One region of the Dyella sp. BiH032 genome, then DNA from elsewhere that is predicted to be linked to it. Evidence: predicted binding sites of a transcription regulator. Region 1 holds the regulator's gene; the other holds the start of a gene.

The links. Region 1 encodes FliA, which starts transcription of late flagellar genes. Its sites were predicted from a motif close to TAAAGTTTNNCNNNCNNNGGCCGATAA; they were not measured.
Region 2: a site for FliA is predicted at 9,395-9,421, ahead of RKE25_RS19705 (methyl-accepting chemotaxis protein). Genes of this name have one in related genera too.

Annotation. Positions count from the first base shown of each region.
Region 1 is NZ_CP134867.1:1,486,551-1,502,258, forward strand. It holds gene flhA (flagellar biosynthesis protein FlhA) at 1-1,413, shown strand, start outside; gene flhF (flagellar biosynthesis protein FlhF) at 1,447-2,778, shown strand; gene RKE25_RS06485 (MinD/ParA family protein) at 2,775-3,731, shown strand; gene RKE25_RS06490 (RNA polymerase sigma factor FliA) at 3,733-4,527, shown strand; gene cheY (chemotaxis response regulator CheY) at 4,597-5,004, shown strand; gene RKE25_RS06500 (protein phosphatase CheZ) at 5,001-5,639, shown strand; gene RKE25_RS06505 (chemotaxis protein CheA) at 5,653-7,632, shown strand; gene RKE25_RS06510 (flagellar motor protein) at 7,634-8,374, shown strand; gene motD (flagellar motor protein MotD) at 8,371-9,372, shown strand; gene RKE25_RS06520 (chemotaxis protein CheW) at 9,412-9,885, shown strand; gene RKE25_RS06525 (flagellar biosynthesis protein) at 9,925-10,182, opposite strand; gene RKE25_RS06530 (flagellar hook-length control protein FliK) at 10,179-11,315, opposite strand; gene RKE25_RS06535 (STAS domain-containing protein) at 11,573-11,881, shown strand; gene RKE25_RS06540 (response regulator) at 11,893-12,255, shown strand; gene RKE25_RS06545 (chemotaxis protein CheA) at 12,266-14,248, shown strand; gene RKE25_RS06550 (chemotaxis protein CheW) at 15,430-15,708, shown strand, end outside.
Region 2 is NZ_CP134867.1:4,476,836-4,492,543, forward strand. It holds gene RKE25_RS19670 (MarR family winged helix-turn-helix transcriptional regulator) at 83-592, shown strand; gene RKE25_RS19675 (oligopeptide:H+ symporter) at 644-2,167, opposite strand; gene RKE25_RS19680 (tryptophan 2,3-dioxygenase family protein) at 2,391-3,239, opposite strand; gene pdhA (pyruvate dehydrogenase (acetyl-transferring) E1 component subunit alpha) at 3,458-4,543, shown strand; gene RKE25_RS19690 (alpha-ketoacid dehydrogenase subunit beta) at 4,547-5,527, shown strand; gene RKE25_RS19695 (dihydrolipoamide acetyltransferase family protein) at 5,680-7,074, shown strand; gene RKE25_RS19700 (MHYT domain-containing protein) at 7,141-7,848, opposite strand; gene RKE25_RS19705 (methyl-accepting chemotaxis protein) at 7,883-9,364, opposite strand; gene RKE25_RS19710 (VOC family protein) at 9,498-9,881, shown strand; gene RKE25_RS19715 (IS30 family transposase) at 10,226-11,290, opposite strand; gene RKE25_RS19720 (hypothetical protein) at 11,576-11,905, opposite strand; gene RKE25_RS19725 (tryptophan--tRNA ligase) at 11,958-13,328, opposite strand; gene rocF (arginase) at 13,367-14,281, opposite strand; gene RKE25_RS19735 (rhodanese-like domain-containing protein) at 14,303-14,815, opposite strand; gene RKE25_RS19740 (patatin-like phospholipase family protein) at 14,867-15,708, opposite strand, start outside.

The sequences.
Region 1 (15,708 bases):
GGCCTGTCCGCCGGCGACGCAGCCAAGACCTACACCTTGCTGACCATTGGCGACGGCCTGGTGGCGCAGGTGCCGGCGCTGATGTTGTCGATCGCCACGGCGGTGATCGTGACGCGCGTGTCGCGCGCGCAGGACATGGGCAAGCAGGTGCTTGGCCAGGTATTCGGCCAGCCGCGCGCGCTGGCGGTGGCTGGCGTGGTGCTGGGCGTGATGGGCCTGATCCCCGGCATGCCGAACATCGCCTTCCTGCTGCTGGGCGCGATCTGCGGCGGCGCGGCTTGGATGATGCTCAAGCGCGAGCGCGAGACCCGCGCGAAGCTGGCCGAGGAAGCCGCCGTCGAAGCCGCACCCGCCGCCGCGCCCGCCGAACGCCTGGAGCTGGGCTGGGAGGACGTCGCCGGCGTCGATCCGGTCGGCCTGGAAGTCGGTTACCGGCTGATCCCGCTGGTGGACAAGAACCAGGGCGGCGAGCTGATGGGACGCATCAAGTCGGTGCGCCGCAAGCTGTCGCAGGAGCTGGGTTTCCTGGTGCCGCCGGTGCATATCCGCGACAACCTGGACCTGGGGCCCAACACCTACCGCATCACCTTGATGGGCGTGCCGATGGGCGAGGCCGAGGTGCACAACGAGCGCCTGCTGGCGATCAACCCAGGCCGTGTGCATGGCCCGCTGCAGGGCATCGCCACGCAGGACCCGGCCTTCGGCCTGGAAGCGGTGTGGATCGAGACCGGGCAGCGCGACAACGCGCAGGCGCTGGGCTACACCGTGGTCGATCCGGCCACCGTGGTGGCGACGCATCTGTCGCACATCCTGCAGGGCCACGCGCACGAACTGCTCAGCCACCAGGACGTGCAGCAGCTGCTGGACCGCCTGGCCGCGGCCGCGCCGAAGCTGGTGGAAGACCTGGTGCCCAAGCGCATGTCGCTGGGCGTGGTGGTGAAGGTGCTGCAGAACCTGCTGGCTGAGCGGGTGCCGATCCGCAACATGCGTTCCATCGTCGAATCCTTGGCGGAACACGCGGGCCAGAGTCAGGATCCCGGCGCGCTCACCGCCGCCGTGCGCGTCGCGCTGGGCCGGCAGATCGTGCAGGAGATCGCTGGCCTCGGCACCGAGATCCCCGTCATCACGCTGGCGCCGGAGCTGGAGCAGATCCTGCTCTCGTCGCTCGGAAACGGCGGCGTAGCGGGCGCCGCGGTGGAGCCGGGCCTCGCCGACCGCTTGCAGACCGGTGTTGCGGACGCCGCGCGTCGCCAGGAAATGAGCGGCGAACCGGCCGTGCTGCTGGTCGCGCCGCAGCTTCGTCCGTGGCTCGCACGCTTCACGCGTCACGTGGCACAGAACCTGCACGTACTGGCCTACAACGAGGTTCCCGACAACCGTCGGGTGCGTTTGGTGCAGGCGCTGGGCCGGTAATCCGGCGCGCCGGGACAGGGGTTGAACGGAACGATGAAGATCAAGCGATTCGTAGCCGCGGACATGCGCCAGGCCATGCGCGAAGTGCGCGAGGAGCAGGGGCCGGATGCGGTGATTCTTTCCACGCGCCGCCTCGACGAGGGCGTGGAGATCATTGCGGCGGTCGATTACGACGAGTCGCTGGTGCGCGAAGCCGCACGCACCGGCGAGCCGCTGCCGGAACAGGTCCGCGCAAAGCTGATCGACACACCGGCACCGCCGCCGCTGCTGCCGGTGCGGTCGCGGCGCGCGCCGGCGGAGGAGCCAGCCGCCAAGCCGGTGACACCCCTCCTGAAGGCCGCACCGGTCGCCGCCGCAGCGCCCGCGCCCGTAGCCGCTCCCGCGGTTGCCGCGCCGGTCGAGGCGCCGCCGCTGCACCCGATGATGGAACAGGCCGCGCTCGACACCGCGCGCATGCGTGCCGAACTGGGCAGCCTGCGCGAACTGCTGGAAGCGCAGATGGCCTCGCTGGCGTGGAACGACCTGCAGCGCCGCCATCCGCTGCGCGGCCGCGTGCTGCGCGACATGGCGCGGCTTGGCATCGACGCGGACATCGCCCGCCAGCTTGCCGACGAACTGCCCGACCAGCTCAGCGCCGACCAGGCGCGCTACCTGCCGCTGGGCGTGCTGAGCCGCAACCTGCGCATCACCGGTTATGACATCGCCGCCAGCGGCGGCGTGATGGCCCTGGTGGGCCCCACCGGCGTGGGCAAGACCACCACCATCGCCAAGCTCGCCGCGCGCGCCGTGCTGCGCCACGGCGCTGCGCAGGTGGCGCTGGTGAGCACGGACCATTACCGCATCGGTGCCGCCGCACAGCTCGAACACTACGGCCGCCTGCTCGGCACGCGCGTCTTCCCGGCGCACGACGCCGAAAGCCTGCGCGAAGTGCTCGACGTGTTGCGCGGCCGCCGCGTCGTGTTGGTGGATACCGCCGGCGTGGCCGGCAGCGATCCGCGCCTGCAGCAGCAGATGGAGCTGTTGCGCGCGGCCGGCGACGTGCGCACCTGCCTGGTGCTGGCCGCCAACGCGCAGGCGCAGGCGCTGGACACGATGGTGCGCGCCTTCCTGCCGCAGCAGCCGCAGGCCTGCATCCTCACCAAGCTGGACGAGGCTCCGAGTCTCGGCGGCGCGCTGTCGGCGCTGATCCGCCACCGCCTGCCGCTGGACTACACCGCCGACGGCCAGCGCGTGCCCGAGGACCTCACCGCCGCCGACGCGCGCGTGCTGGTCTGCCGCGCCGCGCAGGCGCTCAAAGGCCAGGCCCCGGCCATCGACGAGGGCGACATGGCCGAGCGTTTCGGCCTTGCCGTGGCGAACGCATGATGACGACGCTGGCGATCAACCAGGCCTGGGGCCTGAAAAATCTCTTCTCGGCCTTCCATCCGATGGGCGGCGGCGACGCTCGCGAGACGGGCGCCGTACCGCAGGGCGCATCGGCGCCGGTGCCCCGCCGCTGCCGCGCGATCGCGGTGGCCGGCGGCAAAGGCGGCGTCGGCAAGTCCACCGTGGCGGTGAACCTCGGCATGTCGCTGGCGATGGCCGGCCGCGAGGTCGCGCTGCTGGATGCCGACATGGGCATGGCCAACCTCGACGTGCTGCTGGGCCTGCAGCCGGCGCGCCACATCGGCCATCTGCTGGACGGCAGCTGCACGCTGAGCGAACTGATGCTGCCGGCGCCGCACGGGCTGAAGGTGATCCCGGCCGGCTCCGGCGCGCGGCGCCTGGCCCAGCTGGATACGCGCGAGCACGCCGCGGTGATCCGCGCCTTCGACGAGCTGCCCGATCCGCCGGAATTCCTGGTGGTCGACACCGCCGCGGGCGTCTCCGACAACGTGGTGATGTTCGCCGCCGCGGCTGACGACGTGGTGCTGGTGGTCTGCGACGAACCGGCCTCGCTCACCGACGCCTACGCGCTGACCAAGGTGCTCAGCCGCGACTTCCGCGTGCGGCGCTTCCACGTGGTGGCCAACATGGTGCGCCACGCCGGCGAGGCGCGGCAGCTCTACGACAAGCTCGCGCGCGTGTGCGACCGCTTCCTGGACGTGGCCCTGGATTTCATGGGGGCCATTCCCTACGACGAGCACCTGCGCCAGGCGATCCGCCGCCAGAGCGCGGTGGTGGACCTGTGGCCGGCCAGCCGGGCCGCGCGGGGATTCAAGCAAATGGCGGGTGTGGTCGATACATGGGGTGAACCCCAGAGGACGGGTCGCGACCGCATCGCCTTTTTCGGCGGCCGGGCCGCGACGGCGCCCGACCCGGCCCATGGGGGATGGTGAGATGAGCGTGGCTTCCGAATATCTGCAACTGCAACGCGAGAGCACGGAGGAGATGGTGCGCAGGCACGCTCCGCTGGTGCGGCGCATCGCCTATCACCTGATGGGCCGCCTCCCGCCGAGCGTGGACGTGGACGACCTGGTGCAGGCCGGGATGATCGGCCTGCTGGAAGCGGCGCGCAATTACGCCACGGACCGCATGGCCAGCTTCGAGACGTATGCGGGCATCCGCATCCGCGGCGCGATGCTGGACGAGCTGCGCAAGACGGACTGGACGCCACGCTCGGTGCACCGGAAGTTGCGCGAAGTGACCGAGGTGGTACGCCAGATCGAGAACGAAACGGGCGCGGACGCGAGCGATGCGGAGGTGATCCGCCGGCTCGGCATCAGCGCCCAGGAATACCACCAGATCCTGGCCGACGCGGCCAGCGCGCGCCTGCTCAGTCTCTCCGCGCCGGAGGACGACGAGGAGGGCGCCGCGCTCGACGTCGCCGACCAGGAAGGCCTGAGCCCGCAGGACCGCTTCGAGCAGGAAGGCATGCGCGAAGCCCTGGTCGAGGCGATCGGCGGATTGCCCGAACGGGAGCAGTTGGTGATGTCGCTGTACTACGAGCAGGAACTGAATCTGAAGGAGATCGGCGCCGTGCTCGGCGTGACGGAGTCGCGCGTCTGCCAGATCCACGGGCAGGCGCTGATCCGGCTGCGCGCGCGGATGACCGGCTGGCGCGGTGCCGAGGGCGCCGCCGGCAGCGGCGGGCGGCACGGCGGCGCGAAGGCGCCGGCCCAGGCCCAGCGCTGACGCCGTTTCCCGCCGATTTTCCCGGACCCATTCGACCAACCCACCCCCACAAGGACCCTGGAGCCTCCGTTGGACAAGAACATGAAAATCCTCGTGGTGGACGACTTCTCCACCATGCGGCGCATCGTGCGCAACCTGCTCGTCGAGCTGGGTTTCAGCAACGGCCTCATCCAGGAGGCGGACGACGGCGTGAACGCCATGACGATGCTCAAGCAGCAGTCGTTCGACATGGTCGTCACCGACTGGAACATGCCCAACATGACTGGCATCGACCTGCTGCGCGCGATCCGCGCCGAGCCCGCGCTCAAGGCGCTGCCGGTGCTGATGGTCACCGCCGAGAACAATCGCGACCAGATCATCGCCGCCGCCCAGGCCGGCGTGAACGGTTACATCGTCAAGCCCTTCACGGCGGTCACGCTGAAGGAAAAGCTGGACAAGATCTTCGAGCGGCTTGCCGCCCAGGGAGCAAGCGCATGAGCGCAGTGATGGTCACCCCCATGAGCGCGGCGCTGCCGCAGGAAGTTCAGGAGCTGCTCAACAGTCCTGACGGCGCAGCGTTCGAGCTGGCGCTGGACACCATGGTCCGCCAGCGCGAGCAGCATCTGTTCCGCGCGCTGGGCCTGCTGGCCCGCGACCTGCACGAGGCGGTGCGCCGCCTCGGCGGCGAGCTGGCGCAGGAAGGCGTGCCGGACAGCGTCGCCGACGCGCGCCAGAACCTGCACGACGTGCTGGAGATGAGCGCCAAGGCGGCCCACCGCAGCATCGACTTCGCCGAACGCATGCGGCCGCAGGCCACCGCGCTGGAAAGCCGTGCCGGCGACGTGCTGGGCAGCGGCGCGGAAGAGCCCGTGGCCGAACTGGCCATGCAGGCGCGCGACTTCGCCGCGCAGTGCCGCGAGGGCCTTTCGGACATGGTGATGGCGCAGTCCTGGCAGGACCTGTCGGGCCAGCGCATCAAGAAGGTCGCCACCTTCATCGGCAGCGTGGAATCTTCGCTGCTGGAACTGGTGCGCCTGACCGGCGCGCTGGCCGGCGGCGAAGCGCCGGTGGCCGCCGCCAAGGTGTCGAGCCAGGACGAGGCGGACCGCCTGCTCAGCGAATTCGGTTTCTGAGCACGGGCAGCCCATGGATCCCACCTTGGACGCCGAGCTGCGCGACGACTTCCTGGTCGAAGCCGGGGAGCTCGTGCAGCGCCTGAGCGAGCAGCTGGTCGCGCTCGAAGCGTCGCCGCGCGACGCCGATCTGCTCAACGCCGTGTTCCGCGCCTTCCATACCGTGAAGGGCGGCGCGGGCTTTCTCGGCATCGACCCGATGGTGCACCTGTGCCATCACGCGGAGGACCTGCTCAACGAAGCGCGCGCCGGCCACCTGGTGCTCGATGCCGCGCAGATGGACGCGTTGCTGGAAGCGCTGGACCTGGTCAATGCACAGATGGCCGCGCTGGCGTCGTCGGAACCGATGCCGGCGGCGCCCGCCGTGCTGCTGGCACGCCTGCAGCCACCGTCGTCGCGCCCGCCTGCGCCGGCCCCCGCGCCGGTGCCGGCTCCGCCGCCCGTGGCGGAAGCAAGCGGCGGCACCATCGACGACAGCGAGTTCGAGGCGCTGCTCGACAACCTCTACGGCAAGGGCGGTGCGCCCGGCGCGCCGGCGCCGTCGGATTCGACATCGTCTGGCTCGATCGACGACGCGGAGTTCGAGCGCCTGCTCGACGACCTGCACGGCAAGGGCAAGGCGCCCGGCACGCCCGCGCAGGCCGAGGTTTCCAACACCATCGACGACGCCGAATTCGAGGCGCTGCTCGACAGCCTGCACGGCAAGGGCGGCTCGCCCGGTGCCGCGTCGGCCGCGTCGGCTGCTGCTCCCGCTCCCGCGAAGGCGCCGGCCAAGGCCGCGCCGCCGCCGGAAGCCACCGTGCGCGTGGATACCGGCCGCCTCGACGCGCTGGTGAACCGCGCCGGCGAGCTGGTGCTGGTGCGCAACCGGCTGCTGAGCCTCGCCGCCAGCAGCGGCGACGAACCGCTGAACGTGGCCGCCGGCGAACTCGACCGCGTCGCGGACGAATTGCAGGGCGCCGTGCTCGGCATGCGCATGCAGCCGGTGGGCCGGCTGTTCCAGCGCTTCCCGCGCATCGTGCGCGACCTCGCGCGCCAACTCGGCAAGGAGATCGAGCTGGTGCTGGAGGGCGAAGACACCGACCTGGATCGCAGCCTCGTCGAAGCACTCGCCGATCCGTTGATTCATCTGCTGCGCAATGCGGTCGACCACGGACTGGAAATGCCGGACGAGCGCGAGCGCGCCGGCAAGCCGCGCAAGGGACGCGTGCGCCTGTCGGCGAGCCAGCGCGGCGAGCGCATCGTGATCGTGGTGGCCGACGACGGCCGCGGCATGAATCCCGACGTCCTGCGCCGCAAGGCGGTAGAGAAGGGCGTGATCGACCAGGCGCAGGCCGCGCGCCTGTCCGAGACGGAATGCCTGGAACTGATCTTCCGACCGGGTTTCAGCACCGCCGCGCAGGTCTCCGACATCTCCGGCCGCGGCGTCGGCATGGACGTGGTGAAGACCCGCGTCGCCGAACTGGGCGGCACCTTGCAGGTGCGCTCGAAGCTCGGTCAGGGCAGCGAGCTGGAACTGACGGTGCCGCTGACCTTGGCCATCGTGCGCGTGCTGATGGTGCGTGTCGGCGCGCGGCTGTTCGCGATGCCGCTGAGCAACGTGGACGAAGTATTCGAACTGTCGCCGGGGCAGGACCGCCTGCTCGACGGCTGCCTGGTGGCGTCGCATCGCGACCGCGCGCTGCCGCTCGGCGACCTGGCCGGCTGGTCGGGCGCCGCGGAGGATGCCGGCCGCCACGTGGTGGTGCTGCACATCGGCCACCAGCGCCTGGGGTGCCTGGTGCACGCGGTGATCGGCCGCGAAGACGTGATGGTCAAGCCGCTGGGCCCGCTGTTCGCCGGCGTGGCGGGCGTGGCCGGCGCGACCATCACCGGCGACGGGCGCCTGGCGCTCGTGCTGGATCTGGCGGGACTGGCCGGGGAGGGCGGCCCATGGCTGGCGGCGTCGGGAGCGTCGCCGAAGGCTTCCACATCTTCAGAGGCGTTCGCCTGACATGGACCTGGTTAGCATCATCGGAACGATCCTGGCCTTCGTGGTCGTGATCCTCGGCACCATCCTCAAAGGGTCGAGCGTCGAAGCGCTGTGGAACCCCGCCGCGTTCGTGATCGTGTTCTGCGGCACCATCGCCGCACTGCTGGTGCAGACCCAGGGCAAGGTGCTCAAGCATGCGATCGGCATGCTGCCGATGATCTACAAGCCGCCGCAGCACCAGCCCAACGACCTGATCAGCCGCGTCATCGGCTGGAGCGAGATCTCGCGCCGCCAGGGCCTGCTGGGCCTGGAGCCGCAGATCGATTCCGAGCAGGACCCGTTCGTGCGCAAGGGCCTGCAGCTGCTGGTGGACGGCAGCGAACCGGAGCAGATCCGCGGCGTGCTCGAGGTGGAGCAGGACACGCGCGAACACGCGGACCTGGCCGGCGCGAAAGTGTTCGAGCAGGCCGGCATCTACTCGCCGACCATGGGCATCATCGGCGCCGTGATGGGCCTGATGGCGGTGATGCAGAACCTCGCCGACCCCAGCAAGCTCGGCCACGGCATCGCCGCGGCTTTCGTGGCCACCATCTACGGCGTGGCGCTGGCCAACCTGCTGATGCTGCCGATGTCCGCGCGCCTGAAGGGCATGATCCACAAGCAGGGCAAGATGCGCGAAATCATCATCGAGGGGCTGGTTTCCATCGCGCGCGGCGACAACCCGCGCCAGATCGAGAGCCGCCTGCAGGGCTACCTCGGATGAAAAGGCACAAGCACGAAGATCACGTCAATCATGAGGCCTGGGCCATTCCCTATGCCGACCTGATGACGCTGCTGCTGGCGTTCTTCGTGGTGATGTACGCGGTGTCGGTGGTCAACGAGGGCAAGTACCGCGTGATGTCCGAGTCGATCATCGAAGCCTTCAACGGCAACAACAAGCAGATCCAGCCGGTGCACAGCAACAACGCCACGCCCAGCGCGCCGGTGCCGGCCAAGCGTTCGTCCTCCACCACGCCGCCGTCGCTGCGCCCGCACCTGGCCGTGCCGCTGCCGACGCAGGCGCTGCCGCCGCAGATGACGCAGGGTTCGTTGACCACCCGCGACGCCGCGCAGCAGAACCTGCAGCGCATCCAGGACGAAGTGCAGCACGCGCTGCAGCCGCTGATCGACCGCAGCCTGGTGGTAGTGCGGCGCACGCAGAGCTGGCTGGAGATCGAGATCCGCACCGACATCCTGTTTCCCAGCGGCGTGGCGAAGCTGTCGTCCGAGGCCGACACCACGCTGCGCAGCGTGGCGGGCATCCTCGCGCCGTTCCCTAATCCGCTGCGCGTCGAGGGCTACACCGACGACAAGCCGATCAGCAACACGGTGTTCCCGTCCAACTGGGAACTCTCCGCGGCGCGCGCGGCAAGCGTGGCGCGCCTGTTCGCCGAGAACGGCGTCGACCCGAACCGCATGGGCATCATTGGCTGGGGCGAATACCGCCCCGCTGCCGACAACGTCAGCGAGGAAGGCCGCAACCGCAACCGCCGCGTGCTCGTCGTGGTGCTGAGCGACCAGCAGGCGCCCGCGCGCTTCTACAGCGATGCGGACCGTTCCGGCCAGGCGGCCGAAAGCGCCGCCGCGAGCGCGCCGGCCTCCCGCGAACCGGCGACACCCGCCGCGACGCCGGCTACGCCGCCCGGTGCCTTGCCCGTCGCCGCGAAGTTACAGGCGCTGCCCGACGTCCCGGTCGTGGTGACCGCGAGCGGCGCCGGCTGAGGGCACACGAATGAATTCACGCATAGCAGAGATGGCCGCATGAACCAGGACCACGCCGCCGCGCCGCCCGTCGAACGGGGCTGGCTGATCTTCCATCTGGCGGGCCAGTCCTACGCGGCGCCGCTCACCCAGGTGAGCGAAGTGATCCGCGACGGCGACGTCACGCCTGTCCCCGGCGCAGCCGAGGACCTGCTCGGCGTGCGCCAGCTGCGCGGCCGCATCGTGCCGGTGATGGACGGCTGCCGGCGCCTCGGCGTGGCGGCGGCATCGGGCAGCGGCGAACAGCGGCGCATCGTGGTGCTGTCGCACCAGGGCCACCTGGTCGGCCTGCGCGTCGATGCGGTCAGCGAACTGCTCGACGTCACCGCCGAACCGCTGCCGCCTCCGCCGGGGCGCACCGTCCGCGAGAACGATCCCGTCGACGGCGTGGTGCCGTGGAAAGGCGGCTTCGTCGCGCTGCTCGATGTGCGGCGGATGTGCCGTCTGCCGGAAGAACTGGGGCACGCGGCCTGAGCCATTCGTTCCGCGGCGCGCGAGGCGGTTGCCTCGGCGTTATTCGGCCGCGCGATAGATGCTGTTGAGCACGGCGGCCGCTGCCGCGTACAACTCGCCGGGAACGTCCGGACGCATGCGCAGCGCCGCCAGCAGGGCGGCGACCTGTGCGTCGTGATGCAGCGGGATGCCGAGCGCGCGTGCGCGGGCCAGCAGCTGGTCGAGCGCTTCGGGCGGCATCGAGGGCGGCGACGCGCCGCCGCCCGGCGCCAGGCGCAGGCTGACCTTGCGATGGGGCGGGGGCAGGGCCTGGGTCATGCGGTGGCCTTCAGCAGCACGGCGCTGCGCAGGTTCGGCGGCTGCGGCAAGCCGCTCTGGCAGGTGAGCTGGTCCAGCAGCAGACCGCTGGCGGTGAGCTGCTGGCTGAGTTCGGTGAAGCCGCGTTCGAGTTTGTCGACGGTCTCGGCGTGCTGCGCCCACAGCCGCACCGACAGGCGCAACCCGCGCAGCTGCAGCTCGCCCTGCACGGGGCCGAGCCGCGGCAGGTCGAGGGCGAAGCCCAGCACCCATGCGGTGGGTTGTTCGGGATCGTCCTCGTGCGGCGTCATCTGCAGTTGCAGGATGTCCTGGCCGCCTTCGCCCTGGAGCGGGATCTCGATCATCCATGCGCCGCTGGCCTGCGCTTCGAGCTGGGCCACTTCCAGGCGCGCCAGCGCCGCGTGCACGTCGCCGTGCAGGCGTACCAGCAGGCTGTCCACTTCGCCGGGCTGCGCCGATTCGGGCATCGGCACGCGCGGCTGCGCGAGCAGGCCGCGCTGGGCCAGCGGCGGCGCGGTTTCCACGTCGCTGCCGGGCGGCGGCGGGCCGCCGCGGTCGAGCGTGGCGGCCAGGCGCAGCAGGGCGGCTTTCCAGTCGTCCTCGCCGAGCAGGCCCAGGTCGGTCTGCGGCTGCGCCAGCTGAGCCTCGAGGAACAGGCCGCTGCGCTTCACCGCTTCTTTCAGGCCGGCGCCGTTGGAGATCTCCACCGGCGTGCGGATGCTGTGTTCCAGCAGTGCCAGGGCCGCGCGCAGGTTCGGCGGCAGCTGGCGCAGCAGCGGACGCTGGGCCAGCGCGCCCAGCGTGGCCAGCAATGGCGCGTAGCCGTTCTGCTGGGGCAGGCGCTCGCGCAGCGCGCGGCTGACCGTCTGTTCGAGCGGCGCGCCGCCGAGGATCTCCAGCTTCGGCTCGGCGCCCAGGCTGAGCACGCGCACCTGGAACTGCGAAGGCAACTGCGTGCCCGGTGGCTCGGCTTCGACGGTGAGCGCACCGATCTGCAGCACCAGCTTGCTCTGCTCGTTGTAGCCCAGCGTGCGCGCGGCAAGGACCGCGCCCACGCGCCAGCTCTCCGCGCTGGCGCCGGAGGCGGCGCCGGCCCAGGTCAGCGCGGCGAGACTGGTTGGCTGGATGATCACGCGGGCTCCTTGGCTCTGGCGTTCACCGTCGACGCCGATGGCCATCACTTGGCTATGTCTTCGGCCGTCGGCGCAGGAACTTGAGCGCCGGTTTTCCGACGCCCGCCACCGGACGGCGAAGGACTTCCCGCAGGGCTGCAGATTCCGTGCCGGACGCCGCGCCGGCCGCGCGAAAAAAGCGGCCCGCGAGCCTAAAGCCGCCCGCGTCCCCGCCGATAACCGCCCTGACACCCAACGGCACAGGCGGGACATCGGGCATGGGCAAGGCGAAGACGGACAAGGCGGACGGTCGCGTGACGCTGCCGGCGGATTGCCGCATCGCGGATCTCCCGGCCGTGAAGGACGCGCTGCGCGCCGCGCTGACCGCGCCGGCCGCGACGCTCGACGGCGGCGCGGTGGAACGCGTCGACACCGCCGCGCTGCAACTGCTGGCGGTGTTCCGCCGCGAGGCGGCGGCGCGCGGCGTAGCGGTCGCCTGGGCCGGCGCGAGCGCGGCGCTGCACGACGGCGCGGCGCGCCTGGGACTGGTACAGACACTGGAACTGCCGGCAGCGACGCCGGCCTGACGAGGTAGACGATGGCAAAGATCCTGGCGGTAGACGATTCGGCTTCGATGCGCGGCATGGTGGCTTTCACGCTGCGCGGCGCGGGCCACGATGTGAGCGAGGCGGAGAACGGCCAGCTGGCGGTGGACGCGGCCAAGGGGTCGCGTTTCGACCTGGTGCTCGCGGACGTGAACATGCCGGTGATGGACGGCATCAGCATGGTCAAGGAGCTGCGCGCGCTGCCGGAATACAAGGGCGTGCCGATCCTGATGCTGACCACCGAATCGCACACGGACCGCAAGATGGAAGGCAAGGCGGCCGGCGCCACCGGCTGGCTGGTGAAGCCGTTCGATCCGGAGCAGCTGCTGGCCACGGTCAAGCGCGTGCTCGGCTGAGGCCCTTCCTATGAGCACGGTGAGCCTGGCGCAGTTTCATCAGACCTTCTTCGACGAGAGCCACGAAGGACTCGACGCCATGGAGACGGCGCTGCTGGCGCTGGACGGCGGCGGCGACAAGGAACTGGTCCACGGCATCTTCCGTGCGGCCCATTCGATCAAGGGCGGCGCCGCCACGTTCGGTTTTCCCGACATGGCGGCCTTCACCCACGAGGCCGAGTCGCTGCTCGACGAGCTGCGTGACGGCCGCCGCGCGATCGACGCGGGCATCGTGGAACTCCTGCTGCGCTCGGTGGACTGCCTGCGTGGCATGTTCGCCCGCGCGCAGTCCGGCCAGCCGCTGGCCGACGCGGCGAGCGAGGCGCTGCGGCACGAACTGGCCGCCGCCGTCGGCCGCAGCCTGGCACCTGCCGCGGCACCGGCGCGCCGGGCCGACGACGCCTCGACCGGCTGGGCGATTTCTTTCCGTCCGCACAAGGGCATGCTCGCCGGCGGCAACGATCCGCTGCGCCTGCTGCGCGAACTGGCGGAGCTGGGCGAGCTGAAGGCCGAGGCCGAGCTGGACCGGCTGCCCGGCTTCGAGGCGCTGGATCCTTCCGAATGCCACCTGGGCTGGCGCCTGGAGCTGCGCGGCGACGTCGCCCGCGCGGCGGTGAAGGGCGTGTTCGACTGGGTGGAAGACGAATGCGACCTGTCGATCGAGCCGCTGCCCGGCGCCGAAGTACACAACGCGCACGTGCCTGTGGCGGCGGCCGAGCCGGTCGCCGCGCAGTCCTCCGCGCCGAAGGCGGTGCCGCGCGAGGCGGCCTCGGCCGAGTCCGGCTCCGTGCGCGTGGCGATCGACAAGATCGACAGCCTGATCGACCTGGTGGGCGAGCTGGTGATCACCCAGTCCATGCTCGACACCTTCCGCGAGGACTTCGACGCCTCGCGCCTGGAAATGCTGCAGCAGGGCCTGGCGCAACTGGCGCGCCACACCCGCTTGCTGCAAGAGAGCGTGATGGGCATCCGCATGCTGCCCATCGCCTCGGTGTTCAACCGCTTCCCGCGCATGGTCCGCGACCTGGGCCAGAAGCTGGGCAAGCAGGTGAAGCTGGAATTGGTTGGCGAACAGACCGAGCTGGACAAGACGGTGCTGGAGAAGATCGGCGACCCGCTGGTGCACCTGGTGCGCAACGCGATCGACCACGGCCTGGAAACTCCCGACCGCCGCCGCGCGGCCGGCAAGGGCGACGTCGGCACGCTGCGCCTGGAGGCTTCGCATCGCAACGGTTCCATCGTGGTGGAGATCAGCGACGACGGCGCGGGCTTGAACCGCGAGGCGATCGTCGCCAAGGCCTTGCAGCGCGGCCTCATCGCCAGCGGCGATGGCCTGACGGATGACGCGGTGGCGGACCTGATTTTCCAGCCCGGCTTCTCCACCGCCGCGGTGACTACCGACCTGTCCGGTCGCGGCGTGGGCATGGACGTGGTCCGCCGCAACGTGGTGGACCTGGGCGGCAGCATCGGCATCCGCAGCGTGGCGGGCAAGGGTTCGGTGTTCACCATCACCCTGCCGCTGACGCTGGCGATCATCGACGGCCTCACCGCCGTGGTGGGCGGCGAGCATTACATCGTGCCGCTGGCCTCCATCGTCGAGACGGTGCAGCTGCGCGACCAGCAGCTGCGCACGGTGACCGGCGGCGGCGAACTGTTCCACTTCCGCGACGCCTGGCTGCCGGTACTGCGGTTGCAGGACGCGTTCGGTTGCGGCGGCGGCAAGCGCGCGATCGAGCAGGGCCTGGTGATCGTGGTGGAAGGCGACGGTGGCCGCGTGGGTTTGTTCGTGGACGAGCTGATCGGCCAGCAGCAGGCGGTGGTGAAGTCGCTGGAGGCCAACTACCGGCGTGTCGCGGGGATTTCGGGGGCGACGATTTTGGCGGATGGGTCAGTGGCGTTGATCGTGGATGTGGCGGGGTTGTCGCGTCGGATGACGCGGAGGCGGGCGGCGTGATGTTTGCCCTTGGGGGCGGTTCTTGGAGGCGTTGGCGCTAGGCGATGGTTTTGCGGCCTGGTCGCTCATGCGGCGGGCGTTTGTTGGCGTGCGCGGTTGGTTGTTCGTGGTTTGCACTAAGCCACGGCTCGGTGATCTGGCCGCTTATGCAGCGGGCATGTCGGACGCCTGCCGGCGCCCGAGTTACTTTCTCTTTGCTGGCCCAACCCCCTCAAGGGGGGCCTCGAGAGAAAGTAACCAAAGAGAAATGGCCTGAGGTCAAAGGCTCGTGGCGGGGGTTAGGAGAGCACGGTGTGTTTATTTACTTTGCTGGACCGCGCGACTCGAAGGGGTACTGAGGTACGTGGAGGGGACGTCGAGGCGCCGTGGCGGAGAGGACGGGGAGCGTTGCGTGAGTGTGTTTTGTTCTAGCGATAGCACCGCACTTCTCCCTCTCCCCTTCGGGGAGAGGGCGGGGTGAGGGGACCTACGGAGCGGGGATTTTGTTCGTTCTTCATGCCTATTGTTCGCTGCATAGAGAACCCAGCTTCTGCACTCCTGCGCACTTCCTTTCGCAGCAAGCCTCGCACACACATTCTTTGCTTCACCTTTTAAAGCCACTTCCGCTCTAGCCACGTTCCCGCGAGCACCCGCCCCTCATCCCGCCTTCTCCCCGGAGGGGAGAAGGAGAAGTGGGGTGTTATCGCGAGAAGCAAAAAGCACACGTACCGCTCCCCCTCCTCTCCGCTTCGGCGCCTCGAAGTCCGCTCCACGCCCCTCAGTCCCCCTTCGAGTCGCGCGGTCCAGCAAAGTAAGAAAACACACCGTGCTCTCCTAACCCCCGCCGCGAGCCTTTGACCTTAGGCCATTTCTCTTTGGTTACTTTCTCTTTGGGCCAGCAAAGAGAAAGTAACTCGGGCGCCGGCAGGCGTCCGAAATGCCCGCTGCATAAGCGGCCAGATCGCCGAACCACGGCTTAGTGCAAACCACAAAGAACCAGCCCCAGCCGGAAATCATCAAAACAACCGCTGCGACCGACTACGCCGCGGAATCGCCACCAATACGCGGCCACCACCACCCCAAAAGGCCAGGGCGCCAAGCCCCCCATCCCCCCGGCCGACAGGCGAAAAACACCTCAAGCCCCGCGCCCCATTGCCGATAACGCCGTTAAGGGGCGGGAATCTCCCGCGGACGAGAAACACATGAGCCAGCCATCGACCGGTGCCTACGCACCTGCCGCCGACGCCGCGGCAACCACCCAATACCTCATCGTCGGCCTCGGCCGCGAGGAGTACGGCATGGACATCCTTGCCGTGCGCGAGATCCGCGGATGGACGCCGGTGACGCGCATCCCGCAGGCGCCTTCCTACGTGCTGGGCGTGCTGAACCTGCGCGGCGCCATCGTGCCGGTGCTGGACCTGCGCCTGCGCTTCGGGCTGGAACGCGAGGAATACACGCCCACCACCGTCACCGTGATCGTC
Region 2 (15,708 bases), 2.0 Mb from region 1:
CGCCGTCGCCTAGCCTGCGACCGGCGGCATCATCCCAGCGTTATAGTTACACATGAAACCATTTGCAAGGAGTGGTGCAGCAGTGCCCGCCAACCCCCGACACCCCCCCCGGCCCGACCACGCCCCGCTGGAGCTGGAAAGCTTCCTGCCCTACCGCCTTTCGATCCTGTCCAATACGGTCAGCCAGGCGATCGCCAACGACTACCAGGCACGCTTTGACCTGAGCGTGACCGAATGGCGCGTGATGGCGGTGCTGGCGCGGTTCGAGGGCCTGTCCGCCAGGGAAGTGGCCGAACGCACCGCGATGGACAAGGTGGCGGTGAGCCGCGCCTTGGCCCGGCTGGTGGAGGCCGGCCGGGTGAACCGCGGCACCCACGAGGGCGACAAGCGCCGGTCGGTGCTCAGCCTGAGCGAGACCGGCTGGCAGGTCCACGACGTGGTGGCGCCCATGGCACGCGCTCGCGAACGCGAAGTGCTGGACAAGCTGGACGCCGAGGAACGCGTCTGGCTCGTGCGCATCCTGGACAAGCTGATGGGCCCGCCCGTGCCCCCGCGCAGCACGGCGTCCGAGGAACAGGCCACCGCGGCCTGAAAACGAAAGAGGCGGCTCGCGCCGCCTCTTCGGTTCTACCTGGCCTGGCGCTTATTTCACGCCGTGCATCAGGCGGTTGATTAGCGGAGCCACCAGCAGCAGCAGCACCGCCGCGCCGGCCAGCAGCCAGAAGCTGAAGGTGAAGCCGCTCAGCGCAGAGGCGACCGTCATGCCGGTTTCGCCGCTGACGTGGCTGGCGAAGATGCCGGACAGGTTGTTGCCGATGCCGGTCGACAGGAACCAGCCACCCATGGCCAGGCCCACCAGGCGGCTGGGCGCCAGCTTGGTCACCATCGACAGGCCGATCGGCGACAGGCACAGCTCGCCCACGGTCTGCAGCACGTACACCAGCACCAGCGGCCAGAACGGAATCAGGCCGGCGCTGTCGACCAGGCTCGACAGGGCGTACATCAGCACCACGAAGGCCAGCGCATTGCCCAGCAGGCCGAAACCGAACTTGCGCGGAATCGATGGCTCCAGCTGCCGCTTGTCCAGCCAGCCCCACACCATCGACATCACGGGCGCCAGCAGAACGAGGGCGAGCGGCGCGACGGACTGGAACCAGCCGACCGGGAACTCCCAGCCGCCGAACATCTTGCGGTCCACGATGTTCTCGGCCAGGAAGTTGAACGAGCTGCCGGCCTGTTCGTAGAACATCCAGAACAGCACGTTGAACACGAAGATCACCAGCATCGCGATCACGCGATCGCGCTGCACCTTGCCCTCGCGGATACCGTCGACCATCAGCAGCACGCACAGGCCCACGAACAGGATGCTCAGCAGCCACTGCAGCACCACCGCGCCGGCCTTGGCCATCACCAGGTACACCAGCGGAATCGCCACCAGGCAGCCGATCAGCACGTAGACCACGCGCATGCGATTGGCCTGGTCCGGCAGCGGGCGACCCACGCCCTTGAGCTGGCGCCGGCCGAACCAGAACCACAGCAGGCTCAGCAGCATGCCGATGCCCGAGGCCAGGAACACCAGCTTGTAGTTCTGCTGCATCGGGGTGTCGGTGAAATAGCTGGCCAGCCAGCCGGTGAGCAGCGGCGAGGCCAGCGCGCCGGCATTGATGCCCATGTAGAACAAGGTGAAGCCGCGGTCGCGGCGCGGGTCGCCCACGCCGTAGAGCTGGCCCACCATCGAAGAAATGTTCGGCTTGAACAGGCCATTGCCCACGATCACCGTGGACAGGCCCAGCAGGAAGATCTGCTCGTTCGGCAGCATGATCATGAACAGGCCGGCCGACATCACCACCGCGCCGACTAGGATCGAGCGCTGGTAGCCGATGACCTTGTCCGCCACGTAGCCGCCGAAGACTGCCGCGGCATAGACCAGCGCCAGATAGGCGCCGTAGGTGCGGCTGGCGAAGGCCTGGCCAGTGGGACTGCCGCCGAAGAACTCTGCCACGATGTACAGCGTGAGCGCCCAGCGCATGCCGTAGAAGGCAAAGCGCTCCCAGAACTCCGTCATGAACAGCATCCACAAGGGACGCGGATGGCCCAGCGTCTGCGGGTAATCCGGTACCGCGGGCGCCGAGGGCCCAGGAGTAGCGGTCGTGGTGGTGTCGGTCATGCGTTCCCCTTGTCGTGCTGGGTGGGTGCTGATCGGCACGTCGCGTGCGGATCGCGGCTCAAAACGGTCGACATGTAACCGGGCAATACGGCGCGCGTCAAATGCGGCGCAATATCCTACGAATCGGCGCTGCCGCGGCGGCCGAAGGCCCCGGGCGCGAAAAAAGCGGCATGTCCGCTTATTTGCGCCGCCCAGCCTTCGTTAAACCAGGGCGTTGGGCGGGTCAGGTGCCCAGCACCGTGCGCACATCCAACAATTCCGGAAAGAACTCCAGCTCCAGCGCCTTTTTCAGGAAGGCCACGCCCGACGAGCCGCCGGTGCCGCGCCGATGGCCGATGATCCGCTCGACTGTCTTCATGTGGCGGAAGCGCCACAGCTGGAACTGGCCTTCGACGTCCACCAGCTGCTCGCACAGGTGGTACTCGGTCCAGAATTCGCCGCGGTTCTCATAGATGCGCTTGAACACCGGCAGCAGCCCCTCGTGGCGGTGATGCGGCTGGGTCCAGTCGCGCGCCAGCAGCTCGGGCGGCACGGCGTGCCCGCGGCGGGCCAGATAGGCGAGGAATTCGTCGTACAGACCCGGCGCTTCCAGTACCTCGCGCAGCGCCGCCTGGGCCGCGGGATCGTGAGCGAACACGCTGAGCATCTGCTCGTTCTTGTTGCCCAGCAGGAACTCGATCTGCCGGTACTGCAGCGACTGAAAGCCCGAGGAAGGCCCCAGAATGTCGCGGAATCCCAGGTATTCGGAGGGCGTGAGGGTTTCCAGCACGCCCCACTGCTCGAACAGCTGGCGCTGCACCTGTTTGACCCGGGCGAGAATTTTCAGGCACGGATCGATGTCATCCCTTCTCAGATGATCGATCGCCGCCTTCAACTCGTGAATGATCAGCTTCATCCACAGCTCCGCGACCTGGTGCTGCACGATGAACAGCATTTCGTCGTGGTGCGGCGGCTGGCTCAACGGCTGCTGGGCAGAGAGTAAGACATCCAGCCGCAGGTAGCCCCCGTAGGTGAGGCGGCCGTGCAGGTCGACCTCGATGCCGGCTTCCAGGTCGCGCCGATTGTCGGTCATGGCATTCCGAAGGCGGGAAAAGCAGCCATATTACCTGCCTTTAACGCAAGCCCCCTAACCCTTGCGCATGCTGCACCGTGCCTTGCGGCGCAACATGCCGCCCTGCTTCAATTGCCGTCTTGTCAGGGCCCTACGCGCGTGCTTGACCCCACTGGATGGGTCGCCGCCGGCTCCACTCCCTCATCCGCTTTCGCCTTAACTCACTCCCGGAGCGAGTCGTGTCCATCGCCGCCAAGTTCGAAATCGAATACCTGCAGTATCTCGATGCCGAAGGCAAACAGGTCCGTGACGACCTGCCCGCCTTCGCCAAAGACCTCGACCACATGGTCGAGCTGTACAAGCTGATGATGTCCACCCGCGTGTTCGACGCGAAGTCGGTGGCCCTGCAGCGCACCGGCAAACTGGGCACCTATGCCAGCTGCCTGGGCCACGAGGCCGCGCACGTGGGCATCGGCAGCGCGATGAAACCGGAAGACGTGTTCGCACCCAGCTATCGCGAGTACGGCGCGCAGCTGTACCGCGGCGTGCAGCCGCGCGAGGTGTACATGTACTGGGGCGGCGACGAGCGCGGCAACGACTACCAGAAGGAACCGGCGCGCCACGATTTCGCGTGGTCGGTGCCGATCGCCACGCAGTGCCTGCATGCCGCCGGCTCCGCGCTGGCGTTCAAGATCCGCAACGAGAAGCGCGTGGCCGTGTGCACGATCGGCGACGGCGGTTCGTCCAAGGGCGACTTCTACGGCGCCATCAACATCGCCGGCGCGCAGAACCTGCCGCTGGTGGCGGTGATCGTCAACAACCAGTGGGCGATCTCGGTACCGCGCAAGATCCAGTCCGGCGCGCCGACGCTGGCGCAAAAGGGCATCGCCGCCGGCCTGTTCTCCATCCAGGTGGACGGCAACGACATCATCGCCGTGCGCAAGGCGATGGAGGACGCGCTCGAGCGCGCCCGCAACGGCCAGGGCGGCAGCGTGCTGGAACTGGTCACCTATCGCCTGTCCGACCACACCACCGCCGACGACGCCCGCCGCTACCGCGGCGAGCAGGAAGTGAAGGACGCCTGGGCGAAGGAGCCGATGAAGCGCCTGCGCGCCTGGCTGGTTGGCAAGGGCGTATGGGACGACGCGAAGGAAGAAGCCTGGAAGGCAGAGTGCGACGAGTGGATGGACAACGAGGTGAATGCCTACCTCGAGACCAAGACCCAGCCCGTCACCGCGATGTTCGACTACACGTTCGCGGAAGTCCCCGCGGACCTCGCCAAGCAGCGCGACCTCGCCCTTTCGCTCGACAAGAAGGCCCACTAAGCCATGGCACAGATCACCCTTATCGAAGCCGTCACCCAGGCGCTTGCGTATGAGATGGCCCACGACCCGAGCGTCGTGGTGCTGGGCGAGGACGTCGGCGTCAACGGCGGCGTGTTCCGCGCCACCCAGGGCCTGCAGGAGAAGTTCGGCGAGCTGCGCGTGCTGGACACCCCGCTGGACGAAACCACCATCGCCGGCGTCACCGTCGGCATGGCCGCGCAGGGCATGAAGCCGGTGGCCGAGGCGCAGTTCGAAGGCTTCATCTATCCGATGATGGAGCAGATCGCCTGCCACGCCGCGCGCCTGCGCAACCGTACCCGTGGCCGCATCACCGTGCCGGCCGTGTGGCGCGCTCCGTGGGGCGGCGGCATCCGCGCGCCGGAGCACCACTCGGAAGCCAACGAACATCTGTTCACCAACATCCCGGGCCTGCGCGTGGTGATGCCCTCCTCGCCGGCGCGTGCGTACGGCCTGCTGCTGGCGGCGATCCGCGATCCGGATCCGGTGATGTTCTTCGAACCCAAGCGCATCTACCGCCAGTACAAGGAAGAGGTGCCGGACGACGGCGAGGCGCTGCCGCTGGACGTGTGCTTCGTGCTGCGCGACGGCACCGACGTCACCATCGTCACCTGGGGCGCCCAGGTGAAGGAGGCGCTGGAAGCCGCCGACGCGCTGGCCGCCGAAGGCATCAGCGCGGAAGTGATCGACGTGGCCACGCTGACCCCGCTGGATTTCGACACCATCGCCGAATCGGTGCAGAAGACCGGCCGCTGCGTGATCGTGCACGAGGCCCCCAAGACCGCGGGCTTCGGTGCCGAGATCGCCGCGCGCCTGGCCGAGGAATGCATGTACGACCTGCTGGCGCCCGTCGAGCGCGTTACCGGCTTCGACACGCACATTCCGCTGTTCCGTCTCGAGATGAAGTACCTGCCGAGCACCGAGCGCGTGGTCGAGGCGGCCAAGCGCACGCTGGCGGCGAGCTGACGCTCGCCTGCCGGGGAATATAGGGAATGGAGAATAGGGAATAGAAAAAGCAGGCCGCTGCATGCTTGCGGGCCGCCGCTTTCACTATTCTCGATTCCCCAGTCCCAATTCCCATACACCACACCCTTTCAAGCATTCCGGACCTCACACCCATGGCCGACATCAAGACATTCCACCTGCCCGACCTCGGCGAAGGCCTGCCCGACGCGACCATCGTCGAGTGGCACGTGAAGGAAGGCGACTACATCAAGCTCGACGCACCGCTGTGCTCGATGGAAACCGCCAAGGCGGTGGTCGACGTGCCGTCGCCCTACACCGGCACCGTGAAGAAGCTCTACGGCGCACCCGGCGACATCATCGAGACTGGCGCTGCGCTCGCGGACTTCGAGCCCGATCCGAACGCCAAGCAGCGCGCCGAGGCCGAAGCCACCGGCCACCACCATGGTCCGAAGAAGAGCGTGGGCAGCCCCGCGCCCGACGACAGCAACAAGGTCGTCGCGTCCGACGAAGGCGGCGAAGTGGCCCAGGCCGGCAAGTCGGCCGACCGCGAAGACGAAGGCACCGTGGTTGGCGCGATGATCAGCGGCAACCAGGTGCACGTCGAGCAGGTCAGCAGCGCCGGCGGCGTGAAAGCCGTGCCGGCCGTGCGTGCGCTCGCCAAGAAGCTGAAGGTGGACCTGGCCCGCGTGCGCCCGACCGGCGCCGACGGCGTGGTCACCATGCAGGACGTGAAAAACGCCGCCGCCAACGGTTCCGCCCCGCTCGGCGCCGCAGCGGCGCGCGCAGTGCCGGCCTCCGCCGGCCGCCACCTGGCGCCGGAACTGCCGGAGCCGGGCCCCGCCCCGTCGCGCACGGCCGTGTCGCTGTCGGGCAAGGCCGTTCGTACCGCGCCGCCGAGCGTGCAGGCCAGCGGCCAGCCGGAGCAGCTCAAGGGCGTGCGCCGGAACATGGCGCGCGTGATGGCCGAAGCCCACGCCAACGTGGTACCGACCACGCTCGTGGACGACGCCGACCTGCACGCCTGGATCGGCAAGCAGGACATCACCGCCCGCCTGATCCGCGCCCTCGTTGCCGCCTGCAAAGCGGTGCCGGCGCTCAACGCCTGGTTCGACGGCAAGAACCTGACCCGCACGCTGCACCCGCACGTGGACATCGGCATCGCCGTGGACACCGAGGATGGCCTGTTCGTGCCCGCGCTGCGCAATGCCGACGTGCTCGATGGCGCCGGCGTGCGCGCAGCCATCAAGCGCCTGCGCTCGCAGGTGGAGGATCGCTCCATCCCGGCGTCGGAACTGAGCGGCTACACCATCAGCCTGTCCAACTTCGGCATGTTCGCCGGCCGCTACGCCACGCCGGTGGTGGTGCCTCCGACCGTCGCCATCATCGGCGCCGGCAAGCTGTGCCACGACGTGGTGGCAGTGATGGGCGGCATCGAAGTGCATCGCCGCATGCCGATCAGCCTCACCTTCGACCACCGCGCCGCCACCGGCGGCGAAGCTGCACGCTTCCTCAAGGCGCTGCTCGACGATCTGGCGCAGCCGAACTGATCGGCAATCCAGGTTGCAAAGAAAGGCGCCGCGAGGCGCCTTTCTTTTTGGGCACCTGCGTTGCGCTCAACGCAACAACGCCGACCACTGCGACAAGCTCACCACCGCAGTGGCCGCGATGACCAACCCCAGGATCGTCCAGGCTTCGCTCAGGCCATTGGCCGGCGAACAGAACGCACCGGGCGAGAACATGGCTGCAGCCATGCCGGTGTAATGCATGCCGGTTACCGCCAGGCCCATCACCAGCGCCGCTCCCAGCCTGGCCAGGATGCCCGTCCAGCGCTCGCTGTCGCGCAACCAGGTCATGATCAGCAAGGCGGCCGCGCTCGCGCCGAACGCGATGCCGACGGAGATCCAGAACAGCAACGGCCGATAGGTGAGGCCGTCGCCCATGCGCATGGCATACATGCCGCCGTAGTGCATCAGGCATACGCCCGCTGCCATCAGAGCCGACGCCAACAGCCAGGAGCCGATGCGCACGCCATCGCGGATGACGTAGAAACCGATGCCGCTGACCAGCACGGCGACCAGCCACGAGCCGAGCGTGACCCAGCCGTCGAACGTGATCGGCACCGGCAGCATCAACGCGACCATGCCCATGAAGTGCATACCCCATACGCCCGTGCCGAAGGCCAGCGCCGCCGCGATGATCCACACGCCCTTGTGTTCCACCGCGCGGCGCACGCGCGAGGTCATCTCGATGCCGCAGTAGCCGGTAAGCGAGGCGATCACGAAGGAATAGGCGACCAGCAGCAGGTCGTAGTGCTTGTCCATGCGCGGGGATCCTTGCTTGGTGGAAGTGGAAGGCTCAGGCCTCGGCCCGCGGGGTGCCGTCCGCGAAGCGGAAGTACTCCACTTCGCCGGCCAGCATGCGTGCCTGATCGAGCAGTGCCTGACTGGCTCGTCGCACGCCTTGAACCTGATCGTGATGACGACGGGTGTGGTCGTCCATCCGCGTCACGGTGGTGCTCACCTGGCCGATGTCCGCGGCCTGGTGTTCGCTGGCCGCGGCGATCTCGGCCATCACATCGCTGAGCTTGCGCACGCTTCGCGCGATGCGCTGGAAATCGTCGCTGGACTGTTGCACCAGCCCCGCACCTTCGGCCACGGTGGACTGGCTTTCGCCGATCAGCCGCTTGACCTCGCGCGCAGCGGCGGCGCTGCGTTGGGCCAGCGCCCGCACCTCGCCGGCCACTACCGCGAAACCTCGGCCCTGCTCGCCGGCGCGCGCGGCTTCCACGGCGGCGTTGAGCGCGAGCAGATTGGTCTGGAAAGCGATGCCGTCGATTTCGCCGCTGATGTCGGCGATGCGGTGGCTTGACGCGTCGATCGCGGCGATCGCATGCATCATGCGTTCGATCGATTCGCCGCCGCGCTCGGCCTGTTCGCGCGCGGACGCGGCGAGCCGGTCGGCCTCGCCGGCGCTGTCGGCGGTGCGGCGCACGTGCTGGGCCATCTGCTCCATGCTCGCCGCGGTCTGGCCTAGCGAAGCGACCTGGTCCTGCATGGCCGATGCGAGTACGCCATTGCCTGAGGCCAGCTCACGGGACGCGGCATTGACTGCTTCGGCGCTGCCGCGCACGCGGCGGATGACGTTGGACAAATGCTCGTCCATCTCACGGAAGGCCGTGCGCAACTCGCCGATCTCGTCGCTGTAGAGCGTGGGGATGCGATTGTCGAGGCGGCCGCTCGCCACGGTACGCGCCAGCTCCAGGGCCGCGCGGATGCGCGCCGTCATCGTGCGCACGAATACGCCGTCGCTGATCACTGCCAACAGCAAACCGAACAGCACCACGCCGAGCGCCGCATTGCGTATCTCGCGCCCTTGCGCGAGGACTTGCGCATGGTGCGCGTCGGCCAGCTCGAGGCGTTGAGTCCAGGCGTCGCGCACGGCTTCGCCATAGGTGTGCAGCAAAGGCAGCGCCTGAGCCGCAAGATCGGCCTTCGCGGCACGGTCCCCCTTGGCCTGGACCGCAGTCAGTCGCTCTTCGAGCGCTTCGAGCGGGGCCGCGAGTGGAACGAAGGATGAGGCCGCCGGCGCTTCCTCTGCCCTGCGATCCTGGATCGGCGCGCCTGTAGCGACCGCAAGCCATCGTTCCTCGCTCGACTCCAGCCCGGCCCGCAGGCGGCCTAGCGTCGCCAGCTCCCGCACGTCCTCCCGGTACAGGCGCTCCGCGCCTTGGTTGGCCTGCTCGATGCCGTAGATGCCGACCAACCCTATCGCGATGAGAAACAGCAGCAGCAACCCCAGCCTGGCGCCCATGCGCAGCTTGATGGTGTAGCGAATCATGAGCTCCCCTACTCGTGAGTCGACGAGGAGCTATCGACCACGGCCCTGCAAGCTTGAGGAAAGCTCCACATGGCGTCGCTTAGAGTGTGATAGGCATCACGCGAATGTGCCTTTTCCCAGCGGAGAACACGCCATGCACCACAGCCGCCTCAGCACCCTGGTCATTGACTGCCAATCCGTCGATCTCAAGCAGGCCACCGATTTCTGGAGCAAAGCCCTGGGCAAGCCCGTGGTCACCTACGACTCGGAAGGCGACGGCAAGTACGCCGAACTGGCCACGCTGGCCGACGAGCCGATCATCCTGTTGCAGCGGGTGGAGCATGAAAGCCGCGTGCACCTGGACATCGAGACCGACGACATCGAAGCCGAAGCTTCACGCCTGGAACAACTCGGCGCCAAACGCCTCGAATGCGTGCGCGGACGGTGGTGGGTGATGCTGGCACCGAGCGGACATCGCTTCTGCGTAGTGAAGAAGCAGCGTGAGCAGTTCGGGCCGCATTTGAACAAGTGGGAGTGAAGTGATGGGTGGCGCTTTAGAAGCGTTCCCGCAAGCACCCGCCCCTCATCCCGCCTTCTCCCCGGAGGGGAGAAGGAGAAGTGCGGTACCGCGGCAAGCAAAAGCAAAAACAAGAGCGAGCGAAGCGACGCATCCGTGATGCTCTTGATCTGCCGGGTTCCCTTCGCGGCGGTGAGGGCTGGACGATCAGGCCGCCGAAGGCGGGCGGGGACAGGACGTCCCCGCCTTTTCGATCAGGGCATGGATGCCCTGTCGAAAAGCCCGGCCAGCCCTCAACGCACCCGGAGCAGCATAGGCTGCGGAGGGCGCCGCGCAGGGGGCCCTCTCTTTTTGGTTAGGCGGTGTCAATCTAGAAGTGCATCATCGATGGCCTGAGCGAGGTCATCGTGCCCCATGGCACGCATGAACATCTCCGCCGGACAGTGGTAGCCCAAGGTGGCTCGGGGCCGAAGGTTCATCTCCTGAGCGATGGCATCCAGCGCTCGCTGGCTATGCACGGACAGATCGGTGCCTTTAGGGAGGTACTGCCGCAGCAGGCCGTTGGTGTTTTCGCAGATGCCCCGCTGCCAGGGGCTGCGCGGATCGGCGAAATAAATGCTCAAGCCGGTACGTTCGGACAAGGTCTTGTACAGCGCCATTTCCTTGCCCTGGTCATAGGTCAGTGTCTGGCGAAGCTCCGGCGGCACGCCCTGGAAGGCGCGACTGAAGCCCTCCAGCGCCTCCTGGGCCGAACACCCCTTCATCTTGACCAGCTTCAGGAACAAAGTGCGTCGATCCACCAGCACCCCCACCGACGATCGGTTACGCGCCCCCTTGAGGAAGTCGCCTTCCCAATGGCCTGGTAACAGGCGCTCGTTGGCCTCCGGCGGGCGGTCATGAATACTCGGCAGATCCTGCATGCGGCCGCGCCGGTTCGCCCCTTGGCCACGCGGACGGCGTGCGCACTTGTGTTGGCGCAGCAAGGCCACCAGCTCACGCCGCAGTTCGCCACGCGGCATGGCATAAATCGCGGTGTAGATCGTCTCATGGGACACGTGTTTGGCCGGCTCGTCAGGATGCTGCCGGCGCAGTGTGCGGCTCACTTCTTGCGGTGACCAGCGGCGCGCTAACAGCTGGCGCACCAGGGGCCACAAGACCCCATCACGATGTAGCTTGCGCCGTCGGCGTGCCTTGCGCGCGAGCCGTCGAGCCCGCGCACCGGCACGGCGGGCGTCATAGCCAAGTGTCGGACGACCCATGCGCGGACGCTCCGCCGGTTCGCGGTGCCCATTACGCGCCAATTCCCGGGAAATCGTGCTAGCCGAACGGCCTAGCAGCCGTGCCAGCTGCCGAGCGCTCTCGCCGCGTGCCTTGCCCACCATGATCGCGCCCCGTTCTTCGGCGCTCAGATGGCTGTAATGCTGTCCCATGCATCACCGTGTCGTGGGGGTGGTGCACTTGATGTTAGAGACCGCCTTACTTTTTCTCTGGGCAAGCAGAGAAAAAGTAACTCGCTCTCCGGCAGGAGAGCGAAACCCTCGCCCCGCAAGGGGCGAGACAAGACTGGCGACACACGCGACAACCGAGCCATGTCGCCCCTAGATTCCGGCTACGCCAGAATGACGGCCAAATAAGAGGCCGAGGCGCCCCCCAGCATCCACTGGAGCCAGCGAAGTAACAATGGCAAGCACCCACCAGCGGTAAACACGAAGCGCTCAGCGAGCGCCCCCGCGCCCCCACACCAGCGCCCGCACCCCAAGCGCCACCACCAACACCACCACACACGCCCCATACCCATAAAGCGCCGGCAACACCTGCTGCCAGATCGCCCCGCTGGAAGGCCCGTACTCCCCCACCGAAGGCACCACCGCCGCCTCATAACCCATCACAGCGGCCTGCGCGGCCGCCGCGGCGGCGAGCGCCAAAGCAATGAGGTCAAAGGCGCGGCGCCCCTTCGTACGCGGCAGGCTCTTCGGGTAAGCCCAGTACGCCCACGCCAGAATCAACAGCCACGGCGCCAGTAGCAGAATCGCGAGATAACGCATCGGTCAGGTCACTCCAGGAAACGGTTCCGCGCCTCCGCACGACCCGCCGCGCTCACTCCTGCGAGGAGAGCTGGTCGAGCGCTTCGCGCAGGCGCGCCAAGGCTTCGTCGCGGGCCTGTTCGTCGGCGTACTCGGGCGTGCTGCCGACGAGCTCGCCGTCCAGTTCCAGCTGCAACGCATGCGGCTGCACCTGCAGCACGGCGGACGTCGCGCCAGAACCTTTCAACCGCTTCTGATACGCGCCAGCCGCCTTCGGATCCGCGAACGGCTTGGACAGCAGCAGCTCTTCGCCCTCGGCGGAGAACAGGCGGAAACGGAAGCTACCATCGGCCTCGCGGAAACTGGCGAAGCGCGGCAATTTGCCCGCCCGACCCTCGGCCTTGCCCACCGCCGGCGCGGGTGCCGCGGCCACCATGGTGCCCGAGCGCAAGCCGATCGCATCGCGCAGCACGGCGATCTTCGGCGCGGCGATGGCGCGGGCCTTGCGCGCGCCTTCGCGCAGGATCGCTTCGATGCGCTCCGGCTTCGACATCAGCTCGTCGTAACGCTCGCGCATCGGGGCGACGTCAGCCTCGATCCGTTCGAACAGCACCTGCTTCGCCTCGCCCCAGCCGATACCGTCCAGCAGCGCCTGGCGGAATGCGCTGGCTTCCGCCTCAGTGGCAAAGGCGCGAAAAATGGTGAACAGCGAAGAGCTGTCCGGATCCTTCGGCTCACCCGGCAGGCGCGAGTCGGTGACGATGCGCATGATGCTGTCGCGCAGGTGCTTCTTGCCGCCGGAGAACAGCGGGATGGTGTTGTCGTAGCTCTTGGACATCTTGCGGCCGTCCAGGCCCGGCAAGGTGGCGACCTGCTCCTCGATCACTACTTCCGGCAGCACGAAGTATTCCTTGCCGTAGATGTGATTGAAGCGCTGCCCGATATCGCGCGCCATCTCGATGTGCTGGATCTGGTCGCGGCCCACCGGCACCTTGTGCGCGTCGAAGGCCAGGATGTCGGCTGCCATCAGCACCGGGTACATGTACAGGCCGGCGGTGACGCCCGCATCGGCGTCCTCGCCCGCCTCGGTGTTCTTGTCCACCGCCGCCTTGTAGGCATGCGCGCGATTGAGCAGACCCTTGGCGGTGACGCAGGTGAGGAACCACGTCAGCTCGGGAATCTCCGGGATATCGGACTGGCGATAGAACGTCACCCGGTCCGGATCCAGCCCCGCGGCCAGCCACGTCGCGGCAATCTCCAGGCGCGAACGCTCGATACGCGCCGGATCGTCGCTCTTGATCAGCGCGTGGTAGTCGGCCATGAAATAGAAGGCGTCCACCTCCGGACGGAGGCTGGCAGCCACGGCGGGGCGGATCGCGCCGACGTAGTTGCCCAGGTGCGGCGTGCCGGTGGTGGTGATGCCAGTCAGTACACGGGTTCGCATGTCGTTTCTGCTTGTTGTCGTTATGGCGTGTCGGGGCGTCAGCGGATCAGCGTGGATTTGCCGAACAGCGATTCCACCAGGTCCACCGCGAGCTTGGCGGTCTGGTTGCGCTTGTCGAAGGCCGGATTGAGTTCCACGATGTCCAGCGAGGCGAGACGGCCGGTGTCGGCGATCATCTCCATGCACAGCTGCGCCTCGCGGTAGTTCGGGCCGCCACGCACGGTGGTGCCCACGCCCGGCGCAATGGTCGGATCGAGGAAATCCACGTCGAAGCTGACGTGCAGGTGCGTGTCGGCGTCCACACCTTCCAGCGCCGTCTCCATCACGCGCTTCATACCGGACTCGTCGATCTGGCGCATGTCGAAGATGCTCACCTGGGCCTCGCGTACCAGACGCTTTTCGCCCTCGTCGACCGAGCGGATGCCGATCTGGCGGAACACGTCCGGCGAGGTTGCCGGCTTGCTGCCACCGAGCGTGGTGAGTTCTTCCGGACCCATGCCGCACAGGCAAGCCACTGGCATGCCGTGAATGTTGCCGGAGGGCGTGATCTGCGCGGTATTGAAATCGGCATGCGCGTCCAGCCACAGCACGCGTAGCTGCTTGCCGTTCTCGCGGCAGTGGCGCGCAACGGCGGTAATGGAGCCGATCGCGAGGCAATGATCGCCGCCCAGCATCACCGGCAGGCGACCCGCGCCCAGTTCGGCATACACCGCCTCGTACACGGCGCGATTCCACTCCACCACGGCGGGCAGATGGCGATAGCCGTCGTGCGGCGGCTGCCACGGGTTCATCGGACCCTGCAGATTGCCGCGGTCGGCGACATCCAGCCCGCGTGCGGCCAGCCGCGCCACGAGATTGGCCACGCGCAGGGCCTCCGGCCCCATCGAGGCGCCGCGATGTCCGGCGCCGATATCGGTAGGTACACCGATCAGGGATACAGCCTGATTACCCATGCTTCCTCGGTCGTTGCGATGTCAGGGATGAGAGGCGCCTTCGCGCACCAGCGGCAGCTGCTCGCGACGCCAGGCGTCGACGCTGCCGTCGAGCAGGCGCACGTGGCTGTAGCCTTGCGCCGCCAGCAGTGCCTGGGCGCGCGCAGCGCGGCGCCCGGACGCGCAATACACCACGATCTCCCGTTCGCGCGGCACGCCCAGCGCGGTGTAGCGCTCGGCCAGATGTTCCACGGGAATGTTCAGCGCGCCGGCGATGTGGCCATCGCGGTACTCGTCGGCGCGGCGCACGTCCAGCAGCAGCGGCGCCTGTCCCGCCTGCTGCAGGCGCAGCAGCTCGGGGCGCGTCAGCGGTGCCTCCTGCGCCGGTGCGGCACCGGCCAACGCGAGCAGGAAGCAAACGGCCGCACGACGGAACCACGTCCGTCCGGCGTGGACGGAAAGCTGGGCGGGAATGGGGCGGTGGGATGGCATCTCGTCGGGCAATACGCTGAGAAACGGGAAGAATGTCGCCGGCTCGCCGGCGATATCGCCCAAGTCTACAAGATCGCTCCCTAGCGGTTTGCTGGCGGCACGCCGCCGCCTGACTCAATCCGCCCCAGCGGCGTTCAGTGCGAAGGTGCCGCGTACGCCCAGGTCCCCGCCATGCCGGGCCAGCCACCGGTCGGCCGCCTCCCACCCCAGATCGTGAAGGGCCCGCAGCTGGTTGCTGCGTGTGTCCGCGGCGGAATGCCCCAGCGCGGCCAGTCCCTCTTCCGGCGCCACCACGTGCAGGCGCAGGTCGCGCAGCTTGCGCTCGGCGGCGCTGGGCCACAGATGGTGCGCCGCCCGCCCGCGTGCCGCGGCGAGATCGCGCAGTTCGCGCGCGAAGGCGGCGCCGAAGGAAAACTCCGCCGAGAGCATGAGCGCCTCGCGCGCCGTACGGGGCATCGCCTGGCGCTGGAGCGGTTGCAGCAGGATGCACAGCACCTCGTCGCCGCCCGCGTAGAGCAACGGTTCCAGCGCGGGATTGCCGGCGAAGCCGCCGTCCCAATAGGTCTCGCCGTCGATCTCGGTGGGCGGAAACCACGGCGGAAGGCTTGCCGAGGCCAGCAGGGCGTCATGGCTGAGGCGCGCGCCGGAGAACACCGCCAGCGCGCCGTCCCGCATGCGGGTGGCAGCGACATGCAAGGCCACCGGGCCGTGGCGCAGCGTTTCTTCGTCGAAGAACTCCTCGACCAGCGAGCGCAGAGGATTGATGCCGCCTTGGCTCGGCGGCGCCACCGCCGGCCAGGGCAAGGCATCGGCGAACGGCAGCGAATGCGCTCGCCACCAGTCGGCCACGGCATTGCGTCCAGCCAGCGTGGTCCAGAACGCCTCCAGCGACGCCCGCGCGGCAGGCGCGCCGCCGTGCGCCCAGCCCTGCGCGAGCGCCGCGGCGTTCATGCCGC